2 regions of the Nocardioides scoriae genome follow, and region 2 is predicted to be linked to the other one. Evidence: predicted binding sites of a transcription regulator. Region 2 holds the regulator's gene; the other holds the start of a gene.
What was found. Region 2 encodes LexA, which represses DNA repair genes until DNA is damaged. Its sites were predicted from a motif close to TCGAACANNTGTTCGA; they were not measured.
Positions count from the first base shown of each region.

Region 1: the regulator LexA is predicted to act here: its motif matches at 2,559-2,574, upstream of BLU55_RS11495 (HNH endonuclease signature motif containing protein).

Region 1 is NZ_LT629757.1:2,393,343-2,404,884, forward strand. Features, by position in the region: gene BLU55_RS11475 (AMP-binding protein) at 1-500, opposite strand, end outside; gene BLU55_RS11480 (1,4-dihydroxy-2-naphthoate polyprenyltransferase) at 558-1,451, shown strand; gene BLU55_RS20040 (hypothetical protein) at 1,506-1,640, shown strand; gene BLU55_RS11485 (DUF4229 domain-containing protein) at 1,647-1,910, opposite strand; gene BLU55_RS11490 (hypothetical protein) at 1,972-2,205, shown strand; gene BLU55_RS11495 (HNH endonuclease signature motif containing protein) at 2,606-4,078, shown strand; gene ccsB (c-type cytochrome biogenesis protein CcsB) at 4,154-5,206, opposite strand; gene resB (cytochrome c biogenesis protein ResB) at 5,203-6,834, opposite strand; gene BLU55_RS11510 (cytochrome c biogenesis CcdA family protein) at 6,841-7,605, opposite strand; gene BLU55_RS11515 (TlpA disulfide reductase family protein) at 7,602-8,216, opposite strand; gene BLU55_RS11520 (histidine phosphatase family protein) at 8,216-8,905, opposite strand; gene hemL (glutamate-1-semialdehyde 2,1-aminomutase) at 8,902-10,275, opposite strand; gene BLU55_RS19925 (lytic transglycosylase domain-containing protein) at 10,557-11,542, shown strand, end outside.
Region 2 is NZ_LT629757.1:1,776,472-1,788,013, forward strand. Features, by position in the region: gene BLU55_RS08465 (vitamin B12-dependent ribonucleotide reductase) at 1-1,468, opposite strand, end outside; gene nrdR (transcriptional regulator NrdR) at 1,601-2,119, opposite strand; gene BLU55_RS08475 (hypothetical protein) at 2,494-2,820, shown strand; gene BLU55_RS19440 (DUF6318 family protein) at 3,080-3,625, shown strand; gene BLU55_RS08480 (hypothetical protein) at 4,045-4,485, shown strand; gene BLU55_RS08485 (lysoplasmalogenase) at 4,561-5,286, shown strand; gene BLU55_RS08490 (LysM peptidoglycan-binding domain-containing protein) at 5,468-6,040, opposite strand; gene lexA (transcriptional repressor LexA) at 6,362-7,114, shown strand; gene BLU55_RS08500 (ATP-dependent DNA helicase) at 7,136-9,175, opposite strand; gene BLU55_RS08505 (DUF2207 domain-containing protein) at 9,185-10,162, opposite strand; gene hflX (GTPase HflX) at 10,211-11,542, opposite strand, start outside.

The sequences.
Region 1 (11,542 bases), 620 kb from region 2:
GTCTGCACGAGGCGCACGCCGTGCCCCTCGGCCTCCGCCCGCACCCGCGGGTCGAGGGGTCCGCCGCCGACCAGCACCGCGTCGAGCCGCGCCAGGGCCTCGAGCGCCGGCCGGCCACCGTCGTCGCGCAGCAGCCGCAGCAGCTGGGTCGGGACGAGCGAGGCGTAGCCGCGGCCCTGGACCCGGTCCACGGTCTCGGTCCAGTCGCCCTCGTGGACCACCGGCTCGGTGCCGGCCAGCAGCGAGCGGTAGAGCACCTGCACGCCCGCGACGTACGTCGGCGGCAGCCCGAGCACCCACCGGCCCGGGCCACCGAGCCGCGCGTGCGTGGCACGGGCCGAGGCGCGCACCGCCTCGCGCGAGAGCACCACGCGCTTGGGGGCGCCGGTCGAGCCGCTGGTGGCGATGACGAGCGGCTGCGGGTCGGGAGCCGCCTCCCAGTCGCGCAGCAGGTCGAGGAGCTCCTCGGTGGTGCCGGAGACGGGGCGCAGGCTGCTCACCGGACCACGCTAGCCCGGCCCGCCGACCCCGTCCGCGCGGCTGGCATGATCCCGCGCATGGCCACCCCCGCGCAGTGGATCGTCGGCGCCCGTCCCCGCACGCTGCCGGCGGCCGTCGCCCCCGTCCTGGCCGGCACCGCCGTCGCGGTGTGGGAGCGCGAGGCGGTGTGGTGGAAGGCGCTGCTCGCCCTGGCCGTCTCGCTGCTGCTGCAGGTGGGCGTCAACTACGCCAACGACTACTCCGACGGCATCCGCGGCACCGACTCCGACCGGGTCGGCCCGATGCGGCTGGTCGGCAGCGGCGCCGCGCCCGCCCGGGCGGTCAAGTGGGCGGCGTTCGCCGCGCTCGGGGCCGCCGCGGTCGTCGGGCTGGTCCTGGCAGCGACCACCAGCTGGTGGCTGGTCGCGGTCGGCCTGGCCTGCATCCTCGCCGCGTGGTTCTACACCGGCGGGTCGCGGCCCTACGGTTACCTCGGGCTCGGCGAGGTGATGGTGTTCGTCTTCTTCGGGCTGGTGGCCGTGATCGGCACGGCGTACGTCCAGACCGAGGCGTTCCACCTCTCCGCCCTGTGGGCCGGCATCGGCATCGGCGCCCTGGCCTGCGCGATCCTGGTCGCCAACAACCTGCGCGACATCCCCACCGACCGGGTCGCGGGCAAGCGCACCCTGGCGGTCGTGCTGGGCGAGGACCGCACCCGCCACCTCTACAGCCTGCTCGTCGACGCCAGCGTCGTGGCCCTGGTCGGCGTCGCCCTCACCACCACCTGGTGGACGCTGCTGGCCCTGGTCGCCGCCCGCCCGGCCGTCAAGGCCGTCACCGTCGTGCTGGGCGACCGCGCCACCGGACCCGCGCTGATCCCGGTGCTGCAGCTGACCGGCGTCGCGGAGCTGCTGTACGCCGCGGGGCTGCTCGCCGGCTCCGGCATCGGCGTCGTGCTCGCCTCCCGGTGACCCCCCGGGCCGGGCGTGGGCCTCGCGTCACCGCCGGCCTGCGAGGATGACGGCATGTGGTTCATCGTCCTGCTCGTCATCGTCGGCGCCTGCGCGCTGGCCTACCGCAACCGCGTCACGCTGCTGGCCAGGATCCTGGGCCAGTCCGAGACCCGCATCAACCGCCAGCTCAAGCGCCGCGGTCGCTGAGCCCGGCTAGTCGGCGTCCTCGCGCGCCCGGCGCTCCTCGAAGGCCGCGCTGGCCCGCGCCGCCCGCTGCTGGACCCGCAGGGCGAAGGCCTCGCGCTGCCGCTTGAGCAGCTTGACCGACAGCACGGCCGAGATGATCACCGAGACCAGGAACGGCCACAGCACCACGCCCTGGGTGCCGAACGCGAGGACGTAGAGGCCGCCGACGACGGCGTACGTCACGACGAAGAGCCCCAGGCGCAGGCCGGTGTAGATCGCGAACTCCTTCACCCCTCCAGGGTAGGAGCCTCGACCTCGTCCTCGACTACCGGCCACCATCTACCCTGGGAGCATGCTGCGCGTCGTCCTGTTCCTCGCCCTCCTCGCGGCGGTGGTCTACGCGGTCTTCTGGCTCCTCGACCGACGCCGCACCGGCCCGCGTCCCCCCGGTGAGGGCGGCGGCCGCGGCGGCCGCCCCGCCCCCCGCGGCCCCGTCGGCCCCGACGACGACGAGGACTTCCTGCGCGAGCTCGACCGCAAGCGCCGCCACAAGCGCAAGGAGCCCGACGAGGGCGAGCCCGCCTGAGCTGTTTGGCCCCTGAGGGCGTGCCCCCGGTCCCTGAGGACGTCACCCTCGGCCCCTGAGGGCCTCACCCTCGGTCCCTGAGGAACGACGGAGTCGTGTCTCGAAGGGCCCGACCACCTGGTCCGCGGATCGCACGTACCAGGTACGTACGATCCGCGGACGGGACCCACGCCGACCCAGACTGGCGCCGGCAAGCAGGGACCAGGGCAGGCGTCGAGGTCCTGAGAACCACGACGTCGTGTCTCGAAAGGCCCCACACAGTCGAGCCCCCCTCGGTCCCTGAGGAACGACGAAGTCGCGTCTCGAAGGGCCCACCCCTCGCCCCAGAACACGCTCAGACCGCCTCCCACATATCGAACACGTGATCGATATTGTCGGCGCCAAGCGCTAGGATCGGGCCATGCCCGCCACCACCGCGACCCGCCCGGCACCCACCGTGCCGCAGGCCTGTGGTGCGCCGGGCCGGGGCGCCGCAGACCAGGTCATCCACGAAGTACGCCGCGCCAGGCAGACCGCCCATGCCGCCGAGGTCCGCCAGCTCGAGCTCGCCGTCGAGTGGGCCCTGCTCCACCCCGTCCCGGATGACGGCTACGCCGCGGACTGGTCGCAGAGCGGTGGCCTCTGGGCCGAGGGGTCGTCCAGGCTGGCCGGCGAGGGTGCTCCGGAGTGTGCGGAGTTCGCGCCCGTCGAGCTCGCCGCCGCCCTCGGCATCACCCTCGACGCCGGCCGGGCGCTGATCGCCGACGGCCTCGACCTGACCCACCGCCTCCCACGACTCTGGGCGCACCTCCGCGCAGGCCGGGTCGAGCCGTGGCGGGCCCGGCGGATCGCGCAGGACTCCCGCGACCTCGGACCCGACGCGATCGCCCACGCCGACCGGCTCCTGTCCGCGACCCCGGCCAAGCTCGACCAGGTCGACACCCGCCGCCTCGTCGACGAAGCCCGGCTCTACCACGACCCCGTCCGCGCGTGCGAGGACGAACGCCACCAGCTCGCCCACCGCGGCGTCTGGCTCCGCACCGGATCCCGGCCCGCCACCACCGACGTCCTCATGACCCTCGACACCCCCGACGCGCTGGCCTTCGACCACACCGTCGGTTCGCTGGCTACCCAGCTCGGGCGGCTTGGCGACGCCGCCTCCCTGGACGTACGGCGCGCCCGCGCCGCCGGACTCCTCGCCAGCCCGCAGCAGGCCCTGGACCTGTTGGCCGGCGAGACCACCGACCTCGACCACGTCCGGGGCGCGCTCGGGTCCGTCGAGCTGGTCGTCCACGTCACGCCCGCCGACCTCGCACCCGCCGACGACACCGGCGCCGGCGCCGCGACCGTCGAACGGCTCGGCGCGGTCACCACCGAGGTGCTCGAGGATTGGGTCCGCCGCGTCACCGGCCGCACCGGCCCCATTCGGATCCGACCCGTCCTGACCGTGCCGACCGGAGACGACGTCGGAGACGACCCAGCCGGCCCTGCCGTCGATGCCCACGACCCGCCCGCCTGGATGCGCGAGGCCGCGGTCCTGCGCGACGCCACCTGCGTCTTCCCCGGCTGCCACCGCGACTCACGGCGCGCCGACCTCGACCACATCCAGCCCTACGTCGACCTCGACGAGGGCGGACCGCCCGGCCAGACCTCGCTGTCGAACCTCGCGCCCCTGTGCCGGACCCACCACCGGGCCAAGACCCACAGCGACTGGGACTACGAACGCAGGCCCGACGGGTCCTACCGGTGGACCAGCCCCACGGGGCACACCTACCTCAGCCGCTCGCGTCCACGGACCCCACCAGCCCGGCCCGGGACTGCGGCACCACCCGTGCCGCAGCAGCGCCGCCCCCGATCCACGACCTCCGCCAGCGACACTGCCGCCGGACCCTGACCAGCCGGGCTGGTCGGGGACACCGGCATGCCCGCCCGAAGCCACCCGGGCGCTCGGCTCCGGCAGGGAGCCAGGTCAGGCGTCGAGGTGCAGGACCACCGAGGTCGGCTCGGGGGCGGCGTAGGAGTGCTGGCTGCCGCTGCCGAAGAAGAAGTTGATGCCGACGAAGTTGAACAGCAGGGTGGCCAGGCCGACGAGGGCGATGATCGCGGCCGAGCGGCCCTTCCAGCCGGACGTGGCCCGGGCGTGGAGGTAGGCGGCGTACACCACCCAGGTGATGAAGGCCCACACCTCCTTGGGGTCCCAGCCCCAGTAGCGGCCCCAGGCGTAGTGCGCCCAGATCGGGCCGGTGATGAGGGCGGCGAAGGTCCAGATCGGGAACGCGAAGGCGTGGGTGCGGTAGGCGAACCGGTCCAGCACCTTCAGCTCGGGCAGCCGGGCCAGGTAGCCACCGGGGTTGCGGGAGACACCGCCGCGGTCCTCCCAGCGGGCCTTCACCAGGTAGAGCAGCGAGGTCATGCCGCCGAGGGTGAAGCCGCCGGTGGCGATGACGGCGGCCACGACGTGGATGACCAGCCATGGGGACTGCAGCGAGTCCTGGAGCGGCACGACGGGTTCGTAGAGGGTGAGCACGTCGACCATGAGCACGACCAGCACGAAGCCGGTCACGACCGGCGACAGCCAGCTCAGCGAGTAGCGGCGGTAGAGCAGCAGGTAGCCCAGCGTCACCACGAAGCTGCCGGTGAGCGTGAACTCGTACATGTTGCCCCAGGGCACCCGCACCGGGTCGGCGGCGAGGCCGCGCGTGACGACGGAGAGGAAGTGCAGCGCGGCGGCCACAACCGTCAGCGAGACGCCGATGCGGCCGAAGAGCAGCATCCGCTCCGGCTCCTCGTCGGCGGCCGGCGTCGCGGGAGCGTCGAGCGTGGCGACGTCGCCGGAGGCGCCCGCACCGGCGGTGACGTGCTCGCGCGCGCCGACCCGACCGGTCTCGGAGACCGACTCGGCGACGGCGACCTTGCGGCCGGCCGCCCACTGGACGAGGTGGGCCAGGAAGGCCAGGAAGTAGACCGCCGCGCACCCGGCGACCGCCTGGTTGCTCAGCACCTCGAACTGCTCGTGCGTCACGTCGTCTCCTCCGGGGAAGCGGTGGTGGTGGGGGGCTTCGGACGGAGCCGCTCGACCAGCTCGTCGAGCTCGCCGGAGAGGTCGCCACCGGCGCTGCGGTCGAGTCCGGCCACCTCCACGAGCGTACGCCGCCCCTCCCGGCGGGCCCGGACCCAGACGCGTCGGGGCCGGATGAACAGCGAGCCGAGCAGGCCGACCAGCGCGAGCACGACCCCGGCGAGCGCCACGCCCTGCCCCGGCGTGTGGCTGACCTGCAGCTTCACGAAGCGGCTCAGGCCGTCGAAGGTGACCGTGCCCATGCCGTCGGGCAGCTTCGCGGTGCTGCCGAGCGCGAGGTCGATGCGCAGCGGCTTGCCGTCGGCCTTGAGGATCGGCTTCAGCCCGGACTTGTCGAGCGCGTAGACCGACTGCGGGTCGCCGTCGTCGGTGCCGAGGTCGCCGGAGTAGGCGAGCATCGAGATCGCGGGGTTCTTGGAGTCCGGGAAGGCCGCGAAGGGTCCGGTCGCGTCGGTGAAGCCGTACGTCGGGTAGAACTCGCCCTCGAGCCCGATCTGGGTGTCGCGCCCGTCGGCCAGCTTGGCGTCGTTGACCTTGACCACCCCGAAGGACCGGAAGGTGGCGTCCTCGGGCAGGAACACCGTCGGGCCGGAGTAGGCGACCTCGCCGTCCGCGTCGCGCACCGTGATGTTGGGCGCGTAGCCGTGGCCGATGAGGAACACGTCGGTGTCGTCGATGCTCAGCGGGTGGTTGACCGAGATCTCGCGCTCCTGGTCGGGGGCGCCCGGCGCGGTGCGGTAGGTCAGGTCGGCGCGGAACTTCTGCGCCATGCCGGCCTGGCGGCCCTCCTGGAGGAACGTCACGTCGAAGGAGTCGACGGTGAAGTCGAAGGGCGCGAGCGAGTCGGTGTCGAAGAACGAGCCGGCCTTGAAGTCGTCGTACTGCGTCAGGGTGTTGGCGAAGCCGTCCTTGGTGACCACGATCGCCCCGCCCTTGAAGCCGAGCAGCGAGCCGGTCGCGAAGCCGACCAGCACGACCAGGATCGACAGGTGGAACAGCAGGTTGCCGGCCTCGCGCAGCCGCCCGCGCTCGGCGCGGACCGAGCCCGGTGTGGCGTCCTCGGCGGCGTCGAGCCGCGCCCGGTAGCGCCCGGAGCGCAGCGCCGCGTGGGCGCGCTCGAGCACCACCTCGGGCGCCTCGTCGGTCTCCCAGCTGCGGTGCTCGGGCAGCCGGTCGAGCCGGCGGGGGGCCCGGGGGACGTCGGCGCGCACCCCGCGCCAGTAGACCCGCAGCCGGGGCACGATGCAGCCGACCAGCGAGACCATGAGCAGCAGGTAGATGGCCGAGAACCACACCGAGTCGTAGACCGAGAACAGCCCGAGCTTGTCGTAGATCGGCGCCAGGGTGGTGTGCTCCTCCTGCCACCGGGAGGCCCGCACCGAGTCGACGTCGGTCTGCGGGATCACCGAGCCCGGGACGGCGCCCAGGGCCAGCAGGAACAGCAGGATCAGCGCGGTGCGCATCGAGGTGAGCTGTCGCCAGCCCCAGCGCGCCAGCTCCAGCGGCGAGAGCGCCGGCGGGTCGGGCCGCTGCGGCGGGGTGGCGGGGCGCTCGGTCGTGGTGGTGGCCACAGCGCCTCAGATCCCCGACTCGAAGCCGGGGAAGAACCACAGCTGGGCCCAGCCGATGGCGACGTCCCACCAGCCGGTGACCAGCAGCACGCCGACCGCCACGAGCATCAAGCCGCCGAAGCCGGTCACCCAGCGCTGGTGGCGACGCACCCAGCCGACGGCACCCATCATCCGGCGGTAGGCGAGCGCGACCAGCACGAACGGCACGCCCAAGCCCAGGCAGTAGACGAGGCTCAGCAGCGCGCCGCGGCCCGCGGTGCCCTGCTCGAGCGAGAGCCCGATGACGGCCGTCAGCGTCGGGCCGATGCACGGCGTCCAGCCCAGGCCGAAGAGCACGCCGAGCAGCGGTGCCGCGACCAGGCCGACGGCCGGCACCTTGTGGACGCGCACGTCGCGCTGGAACCACGGCACCACGCCGAGGAACGACAGGCCGAGCACGATGGTGAGGCTGCCGAGCGCGATCGTGATCGGGCGCCGGTAGTCGAAGAAGAAGTCGCCGAGCCCGCCGAAGAGCGTGCCGACCGAGACGAAGACGAAGGAGAAGCCGAGCACGAACAGCAGCGACCCGGCCAGCATCCGGCCCCGCTTGGCGTCGGCCAGGTCGGCGCCGGACAGACCGGTGGCGTAGGAGAGGTAGCCCGGGAGCAGCGGCACCACGCACGGCGAGAAGAACGAGACCAGGCCGGCGAGGAGCGCGACCGGGACCGCGACGGCCAGGGACCCCGACGCTGCCTGCGAGGCGAACCAGTCGCCGATGGCGAGCGGCGTCACGAGGACTCCCCTGCGGAGCCGTCGCGCACGTCCTCGACGATCCCGACCAGGGTGCTGCGGCTCTCGACGTCGCCGAGCAGTCGGGCCGCGACCCGGCCCTGCTGGTCGATCACCACGGTGCTGGGGATCGAGTTGGGCGTCAGGGTGCCGCGCAGCTTGAGCAGGTTGCGGCCCGACGGGTCGTAGATCGACGGGTACGGCACGTCGAAGCGGCGCTGGTAGGCCAGACCCTGGGCCTGGCTGCTGTCGCGGGTGTTGATGCCGAGGAAGACGACGTCGTCGCGGGCCAGCTCGCGGGCCGCGTCGGCGAGCAGCGGCGCCTCCTTGCGGCACGGCGGGCACCAGGAGCCCCAGACGTTGAGCACCACGACCTGGCCGCGGTAGTCGTCGAGCGAGACCTGCTCGCCCTCCAGGGTCTCGCCGGACACCGTGCCGGGCGGCGGGGTGCGGCCGCCCGGGTCGAGCACCGTGAGGCCGCCGGACCCGTCGACGTAGCCCTTGTCGCCGGTGCTGGGCGTGCTGGAGCAGCCGGCGAGCAGCGAGGCGACGAGCAGGGCGGCCAGCGCCGTGAGCAGCACTGACGTCGGGCGGGCGGGGCGGCGCAGGGGCATCAGCCCACGCCCCCGACCTCGTTCTGGTCGAGCTCCTCGTGGCGCCCCCCGGAGGAGAAGGGCTTGTGGCGGTCGGCGAGCGGGATCAGGTCGCCGGCGGGCTCGGAGTAGCCGATGCTGACCAGCTTCTCGCCCTCGAAGGTGAACGACGTGAGGCTGGCCAGGGTGCAGTGGCGCTTGCGCGGGTCGTGCAGGAACGAGCGCTTCTCGGCGCGCAGCCGCGTGGTCCAGATCGGCAGCTGGTGGGAGACGATCACCGCCTCGTGGCCCTCGGCCTCCTTGCGGGCGTCGAGCACGGCCGGCCACATCCGGGCGACGATGTCGGCGTACGCCTCCCCCCACGACGGGCGGAACGGGTTCCACATGTGCTTCCACATCCCGGGGCTGCGGAGCACGGACTTGCGGAAGCGGAACGGCTTGCCCTCGAAGATGCTGCTCGACTCCAGGACCCGCTCGTCGAGGCGGACCTCGAGGCCGCGCACGCGCGCCAGGGGTGCGGCCGTCTCCTGGGCCCGCTCCAGCGGCGAGGAGACGATGAGCACGATGTCGCGGTCGCCGACGCGCATCGCGACGCGGTCGGCCATGGCGCGACCGCGCTCGGAGAGGTGGTAGCCCTCGGAGCGGCCGTAGAGGATGCCGTCGGGGTTGTGCACCTCGCCGTGGCGCAGCAGGTGGACGGTGGTCTTCACGGGCGGGCTCCTTCACAGGCCTGCGCGGCGGCCTCGGCGGCGGCCGGCAGGGCGTCGATGACGTGCTGCAGGGCGTGGTCGTCGTGGGCGGCGGAGAGGAACCACGACTCGAAGGCGCTGGGCGGCAGGTAGACGCCGCGGTCGAGCATCGCGTGGAAGAAGGCCCGGAAGACCGACGTGTCCTGGCTCGAGGCGCCGGCGAAGTCGACGACCCGGTCCACGCGCGGGGCGAAGAAGACGCTGAACATGCTGCCGTCGTGCTGCACCAGGTGGGGCACGCCGGCCCGGTCGAGCGCCTCGCCGACCGCGGTCGAGAGCGTCGTGGCCGCCGCGTCGACGTGGGCGTAGACCTCGTCGGTGGCCAGCCGCAGCGTGGTCAGCCCGGCGGTGGTCGCGATCGGGTTCCCCGAGAGGGTGCCGGCCTGGTATACGGGGCCCTGCGGCGAGAGCATCCCCATCACGTCGGCCCGGCCGCCGAAGGCCGCGGCCGGGAACCCGCCGCCCATCACCTTGCCGAAGGTCATCAGGTCCGGGCGCCAGCCCTCGTGGGCGCCGTCGAGGCCCCACTGGCCCTGGCGCGAGACGCGGAAGCCGGTCATCACCTCGTCGGAGACGAACAGCGCGCCGTGGCGGGCGCAGGTCTCGGCGAGGAACTGGTTGAAGCCCGGCTCGGGCGGGACCACTCCCATGTTGCCGGGCGAGGCCTCGGTGACCAGGCAGGCGATCTCGGAGCCGCGCTCGGCGAAGACCCGCTCGACGGCCGCGCGGTCGTTGTAGGGCAGCACCAGCGTGGCCTCGACCGACGCGGCCGGCACGCCGGGCGTGCCCGCGACCGCATGGGTGGCCAGGCCCGAGCCGGCCTCGGCCAGCAGCGAGTCGACGTGGCCGTGGTAGCAGCCGGCGAACTTCACGACCACGTCGCGCCCGGTGAACCCGCGGGCCAGCCGGATCGCCGACATCGTCGCCTCGGTGCCCGAGGAGACCAGGCGCACCTGGTCGACGGGCGTGCGGGCGACGATCTCCTCGGCGAGCTCGACCTCGCTGCGCGACGGGGTGCCGTACGACGTGCCGCGGGTCACCGCGTCCTGCACCGCGGCCTGGACCTCGGGGTGGGCGTGCCCCAGGAGCATCGGCCCCCACGAGCAGATCAGGTCGACGTAGTCGTGGCCGTCGACGTCGGTCAGCCAGGCACCGCGGCCCGAGACCATGAAGCGGGGCGTGCCGCCGACCGCGTTGAAGGCCCGCACCGGCGAGTTGACGCCGCCCGGCGTGACCCGGTGGGCGCGCTCGAACCACTCGGCCGACGCGGTGCTCGACCGGGTCGTGGCTCCGGTCGGGGCAGGGTCGGGTGAGGTCGTGGTGTCAGGCACGCCGCCATTCTCCCCGACCGTCCCCACGGAACCGAACCGGCTGCCGCGACGACGGCGCTCCGAGGGCTGAGAATCTGGTGAAGACCTGACCCGTGTGCCCGGGTCTGGCCCTATTGTCGGTGAGCCACTGTGCACCGTGTGGCATGGGTCACAGCAGGGGTTTGTGCGTGACCACGTGAGGGAAGTCTCGTTGAGGCATCCACGGTGTCCCTCGGGGAGACAGGTCACCGGCAGAGCACCACCAGGGGAGAGGGAGCACCACCACCATGACGTCGCGTTCCATGTCACGTCGCACCAAGGCGATCACGCTCGTGCCGCTCGCCCTGCTGTCGGGCGTCTGGACGGCCAGCCTGGTCACCTCGAGCGCCAACGCCGACCAGCAGGCCGCGGCCGCCGAGTCGCTGCCGGACGGCACCAGCGTCCCGTCCGACGCCATCGAGGCGCCCGCGAGCGTGCCGGTCGCCGGCATCATCGCCCCGGCCGTGCCGCAGGGCGGCGCCGACCAGGTCGTCTCCGGCGCCTCCAGCAACGGCATCCCCGCCCCGGCACTGTCGGCCTACCAGCGCGCCGGCCAGATCATCGACGCCGCCGACAAGAGCTGCAACCTCCCCTGGGAGATGGTCGCGGCGATCGGTCGCATCGAGTCCGACCACGGCCGCTACGGCGGCAACACCCTCACCGACGACGGCGTGAGCAAGCCCGGCATCTACGGCATCGCCCTCAACGGCAAGAACGGCACCCAGGCCATCAACGACACCGACGGCGGCCAGCTCGACCAGGACACGGTGTACGACCGTGCCGTCGGACCGATGCAGTTCATCCCCTCCACCTGGCAGGTCGTCAAGGTCGACGCCGACGGCGACGACGAGCGCAACCCGCAGGACATCGACGACGCGTCGCTGGCCACCGCGGTCTACCTCTGCTCCGGCAAGGACGACCTCAGCAAGCGGGCCGGCCAGGAGGCGGCGGTCTACCGCTACAACCACAGCCGCGACTACGTGAACCTCGTGCTGCGGATCATGCTGGCCTACTCCTCGGGCGACTACACCGCGGTCCCCGCGGGCACCCAGGGCGGCACCTCCTTCTCCCCCAGCTACTCCTCCTCCATCCAGAAGTCCTACGCGGTCGCCAAGGAGCGCAAGGCCCGCGCCACCAAGCTGCGCCAGCAGCGCGCGGCCCAGCAATCCGGCGGCAGCAGCTCCGGCGGCACCGGCCTGACCAGCGGCACCTCCGGCGGCTCCACCGGGATCGTGCCCGGCACCTCCGG
Region 2 (11,542 bases):
CGTCGGCGTTGCGGGCGTAGCCGGCGTACGGGCCCACGACCGCGGCGAGCTCGGCGCTGCGCTTGTAGGAGACGCCGGTCATCAGCGAGGTGATGGTCGCCGCCATGGAGCGGCCGCCGTCGGAGTCGTAGCCCAGGCCCATGGCCATGAGCAGCGCGCCGAGGTTGGCGTAGCCGATGCCGAGCTGGCGGTAGTTGCGGGTGGTCTCGCCGATGGGCTCCGTCGGGAAGTCGGCGAAGCAGATCGAGATGTCCATCGCGGTGATGATCAGCTCGACGGCCTGCGCGAACAGCGGGGCGTCAAAGGTGTCGTCGTCCTTGAGGAACTTGAGCAGGTTGAGCGAGGCCAGGTTGCACGAGGAGTTGTCGAGCGACATGTACTCCGAGCAGGGGTTGGACGCGGTGATGCGGCCCGTCTCGGGGTTGGTGTGCCAGTCGTTGATGGTGTCGTCGTACTGCAGGCCCGGGTCGGCGCAGGCCCACGCGGCTTCGCTGATCTTGGTGAACAGCGCACGGGCGTCGACGGTCTCGATGACCTCGCCGGTGTCGCGGGCCCGCAGGCCGAAGCCGGTGCCGTCCTCGACGGCGCGCATGAACTCGTCGCTGACGCGGACCGAGTTGTTGGCGTTCTGGTACTGCACGGAGGTGATGTCGTTGCCGCCGAGGTCCATGTCGAACCCGGCGTCGCGCAGCGCGCGGATCTTGTCCTCCTCCTTCATCTTCGTCTCGACGAACTCGACGATGTCGGGGTGGTCGACGTCGAGGACGACCATCTTGGCCGCCCGGCGCGTGGCGCCGCCCGACTTGATGGTGCCCGCGGAGGCGTCGGCACCGCGCATGAAGGAGACGGGGCCGCTGGCGGTGCCACCCGAGGAGAGCAGCTCCTTGGAGGACCGGATCCGCGACAGGTTGAGGCCGGCGCCGGAGCCGCCCTTGAAGATGAACCCCTCCTCCTTGTACCAGTTGAGGATCGAGTCCATCGAGTCGTCGACCGAGAGGATGAAGCAGGCCGAGACCTGCTGCGGGCTCGGCGTGCCGACGTTGAACCACACGGGCGAGTTGAACGAGAAGTACTGGTGGACCAGCAGCCAGGTGAGCTCGTGCTCGAAGACCTGGGCGTCCTTCTCGGTGGCGAAGTAGCCGTGCTCGAGACCGGCGGCGACGTAGGTCTTCACGACCCGGTCGACGAGCTGCTTGAGGCTCCACTCGCGGCTGTCGGTGCCGACGGCGCCGCGGAAGTACTTCGTGGTGACGATCGTGGAGGCGTTGACGCTCCAGAAGTCGGGGTACTCGACGCCGCGCTGCTCGAAGACGGTCGCGCCGGTCTTCCAGTTGGTCTGGACGACGTCGCGTCGCTCCCAGGTGAGCTCGTCGTAGGGGTGGACGCCGGGCGTCGAGAAGGTCTGCTCGATCTTGAGACCCTTGCGTCGTCCGCGTGCTGTGCCGGTGCTGCTCACCGTTTCGGTCATCTTCCCCTGCTCCCTGGTGTGGTGGTGCTCGTCGTCGTGCTGGTCGTCATGGGTGTAGCTCGTGGTGCTGGATCTGGTCGTACGTGGTGGCCCCGCGCGCCGCTTCCCCACGGCGCACGGGGCTGCTCGTGGTCAGCCCGTGGGCTGAGGGGTGGGGACCAGCGCGTCGGGGGCGCTGGTCCCATCGTGGCCGGGACCACTGACAGTCGGATCGGTGCGCAGCAGCGCGATCTCGCTCTCGAAGTCGGCGGCGCTCTGGAACGACTTGTAGACGCTGGCGAAGCGCAGGTACGCCACGGCGTCCAGCTCGCGCAGCGGGCCGAGGATGGCCAGGCCGACCTCGTGGGCCGGCACCTCGGCGCGCCCGTTGGCCCGCAGCACGTCCTCGACGACCTGGCCCAGCCGGGCGAGGTCGCCCTCGGAGACCGGGCGGCCCTTGCAGGCCTTGCGGACCCCGGCGACGGCCTTGTCGCGGGTGAACGGCTCGGTGGCCCCGCTGCGCTTGCAGACCACCAGCTGCATCTGCTCGACCGTGGAGAACCGCTTCTCGCAGGTCGGGCAGGTGCGGCGGCGACGAATCGCCGTGCCGTCCTCGGCGACGCGCGAGTCGAGGACCCGGGTGTCGGTGCTGCGACAGAAGGGACAGTGCATCGGGCCCTCCTCTCGAGGGTTCAACCTGTGGTCAGGCCTGTGGATTCCGTGTGGACGACGGGGGTTCCCTGTGAGTAACCCGACCCGCCCTGTGGGACTAGATGTGGATAACTACATCCGTGTAACTACTAGATGTAGTGAACCGTAGACCGCGCCGCCGACGCCGTGCAACCAACCGCGGCGTGTCGATCTGGGTGGTTGTGGCGTGTTCCGTCATCCGTGCAGGTCAGCGCCGCGATCCGTCTCGAAATTCGGTGCGCGCGTCCGGTAGTCCACCGCGTGTCCACCTCCAGGTCACCCGTGCGGACGTCTCCTCCACACCCGGTTCTGGGGTTGTGGACCGCGACGGAGTGTCAGCCACCACACTGGCTGCCGTGAGCGACACCGCGCGGCACCGCGCCACCGAGCGCACCCGGCGCCCTGCCGAGCCCGGCCCGGGCGCCGGCCGGCGACGTCGCCGGCTCGCCCTGCTGGGCCTCGGATGCCTCGCGGCCCTCGCGGCGTGGCTCGTCCTCGTCGCGGTCTGCATCGACCTCGGTCGCGAGCTGCGTGCCGGGGACGGCAGCCCGTGGCTGGTCCTGGTGGTGGCCCTCCTCGGCGCGGTCGCCTCGCTCCTCGCGGCGCTGCTGCTCGGCGTCCGGCTGCGGTCCGCGGCGCGCTCCCCCGCCCGCGTGGTCGGCCGCCGCCGGCTCGAGCGCTGAGGACCAGGCCCCTGCTGCGGGCTGCTGGCTGCTGGTCGGTCGTCAGCGTGCCGGACGACGATCAGCTCGGCACGTCCGGTGCCCCTCCAGGCGTGGCCCAGCGGCCGCCGGCCGCGAACTGATCGTCTGTCCGCACGCTGCGCCCGCGAGGTTGTCCACAGGTCGGGAAGATGGTGTGGCGACGCCCTGACCTGGGTAGATACCGTCTCGACGTTCTCGGGACTAGCTGTTGAGGTGAAGGATGCGTCGACTGAGCCGCGTGGTGACCAGTGTGACGAGCGTGGTGTCGCTGGCCGTGCTCGCGGGGTGCGGCGGGAGCCCTCCCGAGGCCGCCCCGGCGCCCACGCCGTCGCCCCCCACGGAGACCGCCACCCCCGAGCCTGCGGCCCCGACCCCTCCAGCAGGCCTGTCGACCAAGTCTGAATCGGGCGCCAAAGCAACGGTCGCCTACTTCTTGGCCAGCATGGCCTTCGCTGGGGACAGCGGAGATGTGTCGAACTTTCGACAGACGTTCACCGACGAGTGCACTAAGTGCGAGGCCATCGCGCGGGGAATCGAGCGTACTTACAAGTCAGGCGGATACATCCGCGGCGGCGCGTGGAAGCCGAGCTACCTCAAGTTCTATTCGATCCAGGGTGACATCGCATATATCGATGCAGGGGTCGCCTATTCCCCTCAGGAGTACAAGCCCAAGGCTGGAAGCCCAACTCAGAAGGCCCCAGGGGGACAACGCGTTCTCAAGGCCTTTCAGCTTCGTTGGATCGCCGGCGAGTGGCGCGTAGGAGCCTTGGATCCCGAAGCATGATGCGCCGACTCCTCTACATCACGGCACTGCTCCTCTTCGCATGTTGTCCAGTTGCATCCGCCGACACGGACGTCCGTCCAGGCCCGGCGAACACGTTTGAAACGTGGACCAAGGAGGCCAAGCAGCAATCACTGATCGATTCGCAGAACCCTGCTTCACCTCAGATCTCAAGGGCGCAAAGGCCAGCGATGAACAGCAGCCAGCCCATAGTGACCTATGACTACCGAAACCCCTGCGACTCAGGAGTCGGGAATCCCGCCACGGGCGCGGGCGTCTGCCCCAACACTTGTCCGCCGGGAAGCACCCAGTACCGACAGTGGCAGATCAGCCCCGCTGGTGAGACCCCACTGGGCTTCGTGTGCACCGGAGCAGGTGAGCCAGCTCCCGCGGCGAATGCCGCCGCCCCTCCCCCGCCCCAGGTGACCGATGCGATGGTGCTGGCGGCGTTCCGGAGGATCCCGCTGCCGGAGCTGCGGGCGCAGAGCCAGCCGGCCGACAAGACGCTCATCAACTTCGACACCATCTTCTTCACGCAGGCCGAGCCGCTGACGCGCGAGCTCACGCTGCTGGGGCAGGACGTCCGGCTGGAGATCGAGCCCAGCACGTTCGTGTGGGACCACGGCGACGGGACGACCAGCACGACGAGGACGCCGGGGGCGGCGTACCCGAGCAAGGACGTGGTGCACCGGTACGCCGACGCCCGCGTCACCGTCGAGCACCGCGTGACGGTCACCTGGACGGCGCAGTGGTCGCTCAACGGCGGGCCGCTGCGGCCTGTCGACGGGACCGTCACCACGACCGGGCCGCAGACGCCGCTCCGTGTGGCCGAGGCCAGCCCGGCGCTGTCGGGCCAGCGCTGAGGACGTGCTGACCAGCGCCCGACCACGGGCTCCGCGGCGCTGGTCCCGCGCGGTTCGCGGGGCCACACTGCTCCCGTGACGACCAGGACCTCGCACCGTGCCCGGCTGGCCTACCTGGCGGTCGCGTCGCTGGACACCTGGCTCGCCGGCCGCTCGGACCACGTCGGAGCCCGCCGGTGGACCAAGCCGTTGCTGATGCCCGTGCTGGCCACGTCACTCGCCACCGACCCCCGGGCCACCGGGTCGCCCCTGCGCACTGCCACGCTGGCGGCCCAGGTCGGCGGGTGGGGAGGGGACGTCGCCCTGCTCGGCAAGGGCACCTCGCCGTTCCTGGCGGGGATGGCCAGCTTTGCGGCCGGCCACGCGGCGTACCTCGCCGGCCTGCACCAGGTGCGAGCCGCGCGACCGTTGTGGCAGGCACCCGGCCTGCGAGCCGCGCTCGCCACCTGGGTCGTGTCCGCACCGCCCCTGGCCTACGCCGCGCACCGACGTCAGCCCGAGCTCGGCCCGCCCGTCCTCGCGTACGCCGCGCTGCTCGCCGTCCTCGCCGGCGCCACCACCCACCTCGACCCGGATCTGCCCGTCGACGCGCGACGCCTGCTCGCGGCCGGCGGCTGGACGTTCCTCGTGTCGGACACGCTGCTCGCGCTGCGGTCGTTCGTGCTGGACGACGCTCCCCCGGCCTTGGAGTCGGCCGTGATGGCGACGTACACGTTGGCCCAGTTGATGCTCAGCGAGGGGGCCGCCCGTTCGACGACATCGTCGGCTCGGCACCACTGGACGTCCTTTTCAGCTACCTGACGGCTGTTGCAACACCCGCCAAGTGACTGATTACCCGGACGTCCGGGTAATCAGCGGCCCCAGGACAGACGAACGGGGTGGGACCGCAGCGCGGTCCCACCCCGTCTCTTCCCCCGTGCGGCGACCCGGGTCGAAGAGGTCGTCGCACGTCATGGCGGCCCGTGGCGGACGGGCCGGTGACTCAGCCGCGGGGGACGGCGAGCTTCTGGCCCTCGGAGATCGTGGAGGAGGGCAGGTCGTTGAGGGCCTTGATCTCGTAGACCATCTCGCGGACGTGACCGGGGGCGGCCACGTCGCTGGCGATGTCGTAGAGGGTGTCGCCGGGCTGGACCTGGACGGTCCGCACGGGCTCGGCGGTGCCGCCACCGAGGCTGGCCACGGCCCAGCCGCCGCCGAGGGTGACGAGCGCGGCCACGGCGATGCCGACGAAGGTGAGGGTGATGACGGCGCGACCGCGGCGGGTCAGGCGCACGGCGGCCCGCGCCGGGCGCACCGCGTGCCGGGAGACCGCGGCGGCGGCCGGGGCCACCGCGGGGTGGCGCTGGGCCGGGACCAGGGCGACCGGCGGCACCGGGGCGGGGGCCACGCGCAGCTCCGGGGCCACCTCGCGGGCGGCCGGCTCGAGGCCGATGGCCTCGACGGGCGAGGCGAAGTCGAAGGACGGGACCGAAAGGAGGTGCCGCGACGTGGCGGCGCGACGGACCGTCGTGCCGGACGTGGGGACGACCTCGGGGGCAATGCTCAGCGTGCTCATCGATCAACCTCTTTCGGGGAAGTGCCGGGTCCTCGTGACCCGACGTGGGTGGCGACCCCTGCTGTGTGCTGGACCATGTCTAGCGGCGACCTCTGACAGCCTCTGGAGCACTTCGGCGTCGTCGGGTTCGAAGAGACGTTCGATCGAACACGTGTACGACGTTAGAGCAGGTGTTCGAGCCGCACAAGCATTCCTCGAACAAATGTTCGCCTCGTGCGTCACACCCACCCCACGGATCACGCGACACGCCGACGACGCGCCGCGACACGCACTTCGAACAGGTGTTTGAAGTGCCGCCGCCTGCTGGACTACGTTGCCTGCATGGCGACGCGCGACTCAGACAGCAAGAAGACCGAGACCACGACCCGCGGCACGGTCTCGGAGCTCCCCGACGCCGCGCCCGACGTGACCGGACTGACGCCGCGTCAGCAGCGCATCCTCAACACCCTGCGCGAGTCGATCGAGAAGCGCGGCTACCCGCCGAGCATCCGCGAGATCGGCACCCTGGTGGGCCTGACGAGCTCCTCCAGCGTCGCCCACCAGCTGCGGGTCCTGGAGCAGAAGGGCTTCATCAAGCGCGACCCCAACCGGCCGCGCGCGCTCGAGGTCTTCATCCCCGAGCTGATGGCCGCGCGCCGGGCGATCGCCAGCGCCGACGAGTCCCCCTACGACCCCACGGGCTCCGGCGACGCCATGCCGACGGCCACGATGGTCCCGATGGTGGGGCGGATCGCCGCCGGCGGACCGATCCTGGCCGAGGAGCGGGTCGAGGACATCTTCCCGCTGCCCAAGTCGCTGGTCGGCGACGGCACCCTGTTCCTGCTCGAGGTCTCGGGCGACTCGATGGTCGACGCGGCGATCTGCAACGGCGACTACGTCGTGGTGCGCCAGCAGCCGACCGCCGAGAACGGCGAGGTCGTCGCGGCGATGCTCGACGGCGAGGCCACCGTCAAGACCTTCCAGAAGAAGGACGGCAAGGTCTGGCTGATGCCCCACAACGAGGCCTACGACCCCATCGACGGCACCTACGCCACGATCCTGGGCAAGGTCACCGCGGTCCTGCGCCGCATGTGAGCCGTCTGCTCGGCGGGGGCCTCAGCCCCCGCTGAGCCGCTGCAGCGCCTGGCGCACCACCGCCGGGTCCTCGGTCTGCCACATCGGGGGCAGGCTCGCCCGCAGAAAGCCGCCGTAGCGCGCGGTCACCAGTCGCGGGTCGAGGCAGGCCACCACGCCCCGATCGGTCGTGGTGCGGATCAGCCGGCCGGCGCCCTGCGCCAGCAGCAGCGCCGCGTGCGTGGCCGCCACCGACATGAAGCCGTTGCCGCCGCGCTGGTCGACCGCCCGCTGGCGCGCCGACATCAGCGGGTCGTCGGGTCGCGGGAACGGCACCCGGTCGATGAGCACCAGCTGGCAGGTGTCCCCCGGCACGTCGAGCCCCTGCCACAGGCTGAGGGTCCCGAACAGGTTGGTGTGGGGGTCGCCGACGAACTGCCGCGCGAGCTCGGGCAGCTGCGCGTCGCCCTGCGCCAACGTCGTCAGGTGGGGCAGCACCTCGCGCACGTGCTCCGCAGCGGCCTCGGCCGCCCGCCGGCTGGAGAACAGCCCCAGGGTGCGGCCGTCGGCCGCGTCGACCAGCTCGGCGATCTCGTCGAGGTGGCGCTGCGTCAGGCCGTCGCGGCCCGGCTGGGGCAGGTGGCGGGCGACGTAGAGGATCGACTGCCGGCGGTAGTCGAAGGGCGAGCCGACGTCCAGGCCCTCCCACGACTGGGTCAGGTCGTCCTCGTCGCGCGTCTCCGGGACCGGCGTCTCGGCCGTCACCCGCTCCTTGGCCCACAGTCCCAGCGAGCCGGCGACGGCGTCGAAGTCGCCCCCCAGGCGCAGCGTCGCCGAGGTGAAGACGGCCGTCTTCTCGGCCAGCAGTCCCTGGCGCATCGGCAGGGCCACGTCGAGCGGAGCCACGTGGAGCATGTGACCCCCGCGGACCCGGTCGCGCTCGCTGACCCACAGCACGTCGCGGTCCGAGCCCGCAGCCATCCGCTCGGCGGTGGCGAACAGCTCCTGCGCCCACCCCTTGGCCTGCGCGGCGCCCGGGTCGGCGGGCTCGCCGGAGCCGATGGCGGGCTCCTTGGGCAGCGCGCTGATCAGGGCCCGCGCGGCGTCGCGGACCAGGGCCAGCGCGTCGCCGAGCACCTGCGGGACGGCGTCGAGCCGGCCCACGGGCGCCTCGACGAGGGCGTCGAGCAGCGCCTCGGCGGCGTCGCCGAGGTCGTCGGCCTGGCTGCCCTCGACGTAGCGGGCCGCGCGGCGCGAGGTCCGCTCCACCTCCCCCACCGACAGCTCGTCGGTGGCTGCCTGCGTCACCCGCGACACCAGCTCGTGGGCCTCGTCGACCACCACCGCGTCGTACGCCGGGATCATCGGGATGCCCTCGATGGCGTCGATGGCGAGCAGCGAGTGGTTGGTGACGATCACGCGGGCGCGCTGGGCCCGCTCGCGCGCCAGCTCGGCGAAGCACTCCTGGCCGAAGGGACACCGGGAGGCACCCAGGCACTCGCGGTGGCTGACGCTGACCTGGCGCCACACCCGGTCGGTGTGGCGCGGGGCGTGGTCGCGCTCCCCCGTGCCGCCCTCGCGGGCCTCGTCCTCGACCCACTCGCGCAGCGCCAGCACCTCGGCCCCCAGCGAGCCCTCGACCACGTCGGCGGCGTCGATGAGCGCCCCCTGGTCGTCGGGCACGCCCTCGCGGACGCGGTGCAGGCAGGCGTAGTTGGACCGGCCCTTGAGCACCGCGAACGACGAGTCACCGGCCCCGAGCCGATCACCCACCGCCGCGGTCAGCGCCGGCAGGTCCCGCTCGACGAGCTGGTGCTGCAGCGCCAGGGTGGCCGTCGCGACCACCACCCGGTCGCCGTGCAGCAGGGCGGGGACCAGGTAGCCGAGCGACTTGCCGGTGCCGGTGCCGGCCTGCACCAACAGGTGACGCCCGGTCTCCAGGGCCCGCGCCACCGACTCGGCCATGGTGACCTGACCGGCGCGCTCCTGCCCTCCCAGCGCGGCCACGGCAGCGGCGAGGACCTCGGCGACATCCGGGTCGGCGGCCGCCCGGCTCGTCCCGACCTCCGGCTGCTCGACCACCGCAGCACCCTATGTCGCGGCGGGCGCCTGGCGTCCCGGGCCCTCCCCGGCTGTGGACGGGGCCGGCAGCAGCAGCGGCAGCGAGCCCAGGGCCAGCCCGCCCGGGACCAGCGCCAGCAGGCTCCAGGGCGCCAGCACCAGGGCCAGGCCCGTGGCCAGGACGGCCCCCAGGACCACCAGCCGGGCCCGGCGCACGCGCGGTCGCGAGGCCAGCCGGACCCCGGCCCACGCTGCCAGCGCGGCGAGCACGAGCACGAGCAGCGGCGGCCACCAGCGGTCGCCGAGCACGGGGGTGACCCGCAGCGGCCACGGCAGCCGCTCGACCTCCGGACTGCGCGAGCCGAGGACCGCGTCGAGCCGCACCGGCGTACCCGCGTCGAGCCGCCCGGTCGTCACGACGACGCCCGCGCCACCGATCCGCGGCCGGCAGGCCCGGTCGCCGACGCGGCAGGTCACCGCTTCCGGACGGCCGGGCAGGTCGACGCTGAGCCGCGAGCGCAGCACCGGCATCCCCCAGCCCGCAGGCAGCGCGTCGAGGCGCAGCCGGGCCCGGTCGTCGGTCTCCGAGGCCGGGACGAGCACGCCGGGCATCCTCCAGCGCAGCACGTAGACGTGCTCGCCACCCAGCTCCCGGTCGTGGTCACCCGCCCGCACCACCAACGTCGACCCGGTGCGCTCGAGCGCGACCTCCTCGACCTGCCCGTCGCGGGTGACGGTGACCTCGCTCGGCAGCCGACGCACGCGGCCGTCACCCGGGTCGGCGAGGTCGAAGACCCGGACCAGGCCGGCCCGGGGCGCCCCGAGGCTGACCCGGAGGGTCTCGGCCGCGCTGAGGGTGCCGCGCCCGTCCAGCTCGTACGCCGCCCGGTAGTCGGTCACGGTCGCGCCCCGCAGCGCCTCCGGCACCGGGTCGCCGGTCCGCAGCAGGGGCAGCAGCACCAGCCCCACGAGCAGCAGCGCGGCCGCCCCGCGCAGCACCGACCTCACGACCGGTGGCTCACGGGGAGGGTGGGGTCGTGGGGCACAGGCGCCAGGCTAGGCGCCCGACACCGCTCCGGGGGCGTACGCCGCGAGCTCGCCGGCCAGCACCTCGTTGACCCGGGCCTGCAGCACGGTGCCGTCGCCGGTGTGCTCGAGCGCCAGCACCTCGCCGTGCTCGTGCACCTTGGAGAGCAGGTCGCCGCGGTCGTAGGGCAGCAGCACCGAGACCTCGACGGCCGGGGTGGGCAGCTCGCCCTCGATGGCCTCCAACGCCTCGGCGATGCCCTCGCCGGTGTGGGCGGAGACGACCACGGAGTGGGGCTCGCGCTGCTTGAGCCGGGCGATGACCAGGGGGTCGGCGACGTCGGCCTTGTTGATGGCCACCAGCTCGGGCACCTTGTCGGCGCCGATGTCGGCGAGCACGGCGCGGACCGCCGCGAGCTGGCCCTCGGGGTCGGGGTGCGAGCCGTCGACGACGTGGACGACGAGGTCGGCGTCGGCGACCTCCTCCAGCGTCGAGCGGAACGCCTCGACCAGCTGGTGGGGCAGGTGGCGCACGAACCCGACGGTGTCGCTCATGGTGTAGACGCGGCCGTCGCTGGTCTCGGTGCGGCGGGTGGTCGGGTCCAGGGTCGCGAAGAGCGCGTCCTCGACCAGGACGCCGGCGTCGGTGAGGCGGTTGAGCAGCGAGGACTTGCCGGCGTTGGTGTAGCCCGCGATCGCGACGCTGGGGATCTCGTGGCGCTTGCGGCCCGAGCGCTTGGTGTCGCGGGTCTTCTTCATGTGCGACAGGTCGCGCCGCAGCTTGGCGATCTTGGTGTTGATGCGGCGGCGGTCGGTCTCGATCTTGGTCTCACCGGGTCCGCGGCCACCGATGCCGGCACCGCCGGCGACCCGGCCACCCGCCTGGCGCGACAGGTTGCCGCCCCAGCCGCGCAGCCGCTGCTTCATGTAGCTCAGCTGCGCCAGCTCGACCTGGGCCTGGCCCTCGCGCGACTTCGCGTGCTGGGCGAAGATGTCGAGGATGAGGGCGGTCCGGTCGACGACCTTGACCTTGACCTTGTCCTCGAGGTTGCGCAGCTGGCTGGGGGCGAGCTCGCCGTCGCAGATGACGGTGTCGGCGCCGGTCGCCTTGACGATCTCGGCGAGGCCCTCCACCTTGCCGCGGCCGACGTACGTCGCGGGGTCCGGGCTGTCGCGCCGCTGGTAGAGCGCGTCGAGCACCTCGGAGCCGGCGGTCTCGGCGAGCAGCGCGAGCTCGGCCATGGAGTTCTCGGCGTCTTGCACGCTGCCGTCGGTCCAGACGCCCACCAGGATCACGCGCTCGAGGCGGAGCTGGCGGTACTCGACCTCGGTGATGTCCTCGAGCTCGGTGCGCAGGCCTGC